Regions from separate parts of the Arthrobacter sp. OAP107 genome, predicted to be linked through region 1. Evidence: riboswitches for the same ligand, from Rfam matches in the RefSeq annotation. Region 1 holds a riboswitch; the other holds the start of a gene.
What was found. A riboswitch is a leader RNA that binds a small molecule or an ion and turns the genes downstream of it on or off. The one in region 1 is predicted to bind glycine.
Positions count from the first base shown of each region.

Region 2: another riboswitch for glycine. It lies ahead of gcvP (aminomethyl-transferring glycine dehydrogenase); the one in region 1 lies ahead of gcvP (aminomethyl-transferring glycine dehydrogenase).

Region 1 is NZ_JBEPOK010000001.1:4,246,379-4,248,852, forward strand. Features, by position in the region: gene gcvP (aminomethyl-transferring glycine dehydrogenase) at 1-1,054, opposite strand, end outside; glycine riboswitch at 1,242-1,340, opposite strand; gene ABIE00_RS19450 (TetR/AcrR family transcriptional regulator) at 1,441-1,980, opposite strand; gene ABIE00_RS19455 (MFS transporter) at 2,048-2,474, shown strand, end outside.
Region 2 is NZ_JBEPOK010000001.1:4,880,064-4,882,537, reverse strand. Features, by position in the region: gene gcvP (aminomethyl-transferring glycine dehydrogenase) at 1-1,585, opposite strand, end outside; glycine riboswitch at 1,732-1,832, opposite strand; glycine riboswitch at 2,037-2,134, shown strand; gene cycA (D-serine/D-alanine/glycine transporter) at 2,283-2,474, shown strand, end outside.

The DNA.
Region 1 (2,474 bases):
CGTACATGGACGCGACGATGGCCAGCAGTGCCTGCGCGGTGCAGATGTTGGACGTGGCCTTCTCGCGGCGGATGTGCTGTTCGCGGGTCTGCAGCGCCAGGCGGTAGGCGGGGACGCCGGCATTGTCCTTGGAGACGCCCACCAGGCGGCCGGGCAGGGAGCGTTCAAGACCCTTCTGCACGGCCATGTAGGCCGCGTGCGGGCCGCCGTAGAACAGCGGAACGCCCAGGCGCTGGGCGGAGCCGACGGCGATGTCCGCCCCCTGCTCCCCCGGAGGCGTGATCAGGGTCAGGGCCAGCAGGTCAGCGGCCACGGTGACCAGGGCGCCGCGTTCCTTCGCGGCGGCGATGACTTCACTGTGGTTGAAGACGCGGCCGGAGACACCGGGCTGCTGGAGGACGACGCCGTTGATGTCGCCGTCGGGCAGTCCCTGGGAAAGGTCGGCGACCTCCACCTCGAAGCCGAGGGCCTCGGCGCGGCCCTTGACGATTGCGATGGTCTGCGGCAGGCAGTCCGCATCCAGGACGGTTTTGCCGTCGTGGGCAGTCTCGTTCTTGTTGGCCCGGCGCATCAGCAGCACGGCCTCGGCCACGGCGGTTGCTTCGTCCAGCAGCGAGGCGTTGGCGATGGGCAGGCCTACGAGGTCCTGGACCATGGTCTGGAAGTTCAGCAGGGCCTCGAGACGGCCCTGGGAGATCTCCGGCTGGTAGGGCGTGTACGCGGTGTACCAGGCGGGTGCTTCCAGGATGTTGCGGCGGATCACCGGGGGCGTCACGGTGTCGTAATAGCCTTGGCCGATCATCTGCACAGCGGTCTTGTTCTTGGCCGCGAGCTTGCGGAGTTCGGCGAGGGCTTCAACCTCGCTCAGCGCCGGGGCGAGCTGCAGCGCGGAGTCCTGGCGGATGTCGTTCGGCACTGCCGTATCAACCAGCGCGTCGACGGTGTCGTACCCGACGGCCTTAAGCATGGCTTCGACGTCGGCCTGGCGGCGGGCGCCGATATGCCGGTCGACGAAGGACGAGGAGGCTGAATTAACGGTCAAAAGGAACTCCATAACTAAGGCGACGCAGGGTACGCCACATTGATTCGGGTTCCTCCCCGCTCTGTATTGGACCTGAGAGTTTCCGCGTTGCTGCACTTTCGCACAGCACCGCTTGCACCGTCGGTGAGCAGAGCATGCCCTGAACCGTCCGCGAAGGCGGAACGTGCCGGGCCGGCAGCCTGCTGCTTTCCAGAGTTGCCTTGCCGCGGCGGTACATGGGCCTGAGAGATTCCTGGGGAGGTTTTGCTCCTACGGCGCCTGCTTGTACCTACTTGCAGGACTCTCCCGCCGCAGATCAAAGGCTTATTCAATTGAGCGGTGACAGCTGTCACAGAGGCTATTGTCCTACGCCGGGAACGCGTCTGCAAACTGTGGCAGCGTGGGCTGGCACACGCCACTCACCGCCTGAGTCGGTCAAGCGCGGAAAGGAGGCTTTCGACGTCGGCCGCGGTCTCGGACGGCGACGCTGCCGGCCCGATGGACAGCATGGCGTTGAAGTAGAGTCCGTCACCCATGTACAGGACGGCCCTGGCCAGGCCCGGCCCGACGTCCCGGGCGATCTCGTCCAGCCACCGCTGCTGGATGTGCGCGAACCGGCGCCGGGTCTCCTCGTGCGCCACCTCGGCCAGGCGTGTCGCGGCAACGATGGCACGGTCCAGCGGGGTGTCCGCCCAGACGGACGACCTGATGAAGTAGGCGGCCGCACCCTCGGTGGCCGCAGCCATGGCCTGGGCGTCCGCCTCCGCAAACTCATCGAGCCGGTCCAGCAGGACGCCGATCAGCGCTTCCTTGTTCGGAAAGTGGTACAGGAGCCCGCCTTTTGATACACCCGCGCGGGCAGCCACGGCGTCAAGGGTGGCGGCACGCTCCCCCACCTCGATCAGGAGGGATTCAAAAGCGTCAACGACTGCGCCGCGGGCGACCGGTTTTCTGGGCATGGCTTCCATCATGCCCGGTTCCGCACCAAGGTTTATAACTGTACCGTCTGGACGGTATAGTTAAGTTATGACCATGCACTCAGCATTTTCCCCGGAGCGCACTTCAGCAAGCCAGGCCGGCGGCGTGCGCGACTGGTTCGCCCTGGCCCTGCTGATGTTCCCTGTCCTCCTGGTGGCCGTGGACAACACCGCGCTGACGTTCGCCCTTCCGGCGGTCGCCCGCAGCCTCGACCCCACGGGCGTGCAGCTTCTGTGGGTGGTGGATGCCTATGCCCTGGTCCTTGCCGGACTCCTGGTGGCGATGGGCAGCCTCGGCGACAGGATCGGCCGCCGCCGGCTGCTGCTGGTGGGCATTTCGGGCTTTGCGGTGGTCTCCGCGGCATCAGCCTTCGCGCCGAGCGCCGAATGGCTCATCGCCGGCCGCGCGGCCCTCGGATTCTTCGGCGCCATGCTCATGCCGTCCACGCTGTCCCTGATCCGCAACATCTTCCGGG
Region 2 (2,474 bases), 630 kb from region 1:
CCGGGGCGAACGGGTGGATGGAGGCGAACTCAGGCCAGGAGATGGCTTCCATCTCGGCCGTGGCGTTCAGCTTCATGGTGCAGGAACCCAGCGGGATCATGGTGCGGTCCAGCGCCAGGTCGTGGTCGGAGAGCTTGCGGATGTAGCGCAGCAGCTGGGTCTCGGAGCGGTGCGTGTTGAACACCGGGTGCTGCAGGTACGCGGACGTGCGCAGTACGGCTTCGGGGAGTTCAAAGCCTGCTGCGTCACCCACGGGACCGGCGCCGAAGGCGACGGCGACAGCGGACAGCACCTCCGCCGTCGTTGTCTCATCAATGGAGACGCCCACGGTGTCCGCGTCGATAAGGCGCAGGTTGATGCCGCGGGCCTCTGCCGCCGTGATGACCTTGGTGGCCTTGCCGGGCACGCGCACGGTGAGGGTGTCGAAGAAGGAATCGCTGACGAGTTCGCGGCCTGCCGCCCGGAGGGCGGTGGCAAGGACACGGGCGTTGGTGTGGACGGTCTCGGCGATTGCCTTCAGGCCGTCGGGCCCGTGGTAGACGGCGTAGAAAGAGGAGACGATGGCGAGCAGCGCCTGCGCGGTGCAGATGTTGGATGTCGCCTTCTCGCGCCGGATGTGCTGTTCGCGGGTCTGCAGCGCCAGGCGGTAGGCGGGGGCGCCGGCATTGTCCTTCGAGACGCCGACGATGCGGCCCGGGAGCGTGCGCTCCATGCCGGTGCGCACCGCCATGTAGGCCGCGTGCGGTCCGCCGAAGAACAGCGGCACGCCCAGGCGCTGGGCGGTCCCGACGGCGATGTCCGCCCCCTGCTCCCCCGGAGGCGTGATCAGGGTCAGGGCCAGCAGGTCAGCGGCCACGGTGACCAGCGCGCCGCGCTCCTTGGCGGCGGCGATAACGCCGGACTGGTCCCATACCCGGCCTGAAACGCCCGGCTGCTGGAGGACGACGCCGTTGATGTCGCCGTCGGGCAGTCCCTGGGTCAGGTCGGCGACCTCCACTTCGAAGCCAAGTGCCTCGGCCCGGCCCTGCACGATGGCAATGGTCTGGGGGAGGCAGTCGGCGTCCAGAACGGTCTTGCCGTCCTTGGCTCCTGCCGCCTTGTTGGCCCGGCGCATCAGCAGCACGGCCTCCGCCACGGCGGTGGCCTCATCCAGCAGGGAAGCGTTGGCGACCGGCAGCGCAGTCAGGTCCTGCACCATGGTCTGGAAGTTCAACAGCGCCTCGAGCCGGCCCTGGGAGATCTCCGGCTGGTACGGGGTGTACGCGGTGTACCAGGCGGGTGCTTCCAGGACGTTGCGGCGGATCACCGGGGGCGTCACCGTGTCGTAGTAGCCCTGACCGATCATCTGCACGGCGGTCTTGTTCTTGGCGGCCAGGCGGCGGAGCTCGGCCAGGACCTCAACCTCGCTCAGCGCAGCGCTAAGCCGGAGGGCATTCTCCTGGCGGATGGATGCCGGAACGGCGGTATCAACGAGGCCATCGACCGTGTCATAGCCGATGTTCTTGAGCATGATGTCGATATCGGCCTGGCGGCGGGCACCGATATGCCGGTCGGCAAACGTTGATGGATGCGATTGAATCGTCATGAGGAACTCCAGGTCTGGCCGGCCACGGATGGCACGGCATGGATTGGGTTCCTCCCCGCTCTGTATTGGACCTGAGAGATTCCGCGGATGGTTCTCCGCTTGCACCGTCGGTGAGCCCGGTTACCCGAACTGCTTTCCAGAGTTGCCTAGCCGCGGCGGTACGGGGGCCTGAGAGATTCCTGGGGAGGATTTGCTCCTACGGCGCCTGCCCGGTGAATGACTGGGAGGACTCTCCCGCCACGGTTCGAAAGGCTATGAAGATGTGGGGTGATTCGGCTCACAAGCTACAGGACAATTCCGTCCATGCCAAATCCGGGCCACGTTTGACATTTCTTCGTGACCGAGACCACACTGATCCGGTGGCCAGCGGGGCTGCGCTTACCGGCATGGGCCGGAACGGCGGCCGCCGCCGGAACGCATAATTTCTTCTCAACATAACTGAAAATGCTTACGATCTGCGGCGGGAGAGCCCTGCCGGTACATTCAGCAGGCGCCGTAGGAGCAAACCCTCCCCAGGAAACTCTCAGGCCCACGTACCGCCGCGGCGAGGCAACTCTGGAAAGCAGGCAGGCACGTCCTGTCTCACCGACGGTGCAAGCGGACGACCCTGTCCGCGGAATCTCTCAGGTCCCATACAGAGCGGGGAGGAACCGAATCAGTGCGGCCGTCCAAGGCCGCTTGAACGATGGAGTTCCTTATGACGATTCATCCTCCTGCCTCCCCAGGCGGGTCGCCAGCCGGTGAGGCTCCCCGCCTGGAGCGGCAGCTGAGCAACCGGCACATCCAGCTCATCGCCATCGGCGGCGCCATTGGCACCGGCCTGTTCATGGGCTCCGGCAAGACCATTTCCGCTGCCGGGCCCTCCGTGATCTTCGTATACATGATCATC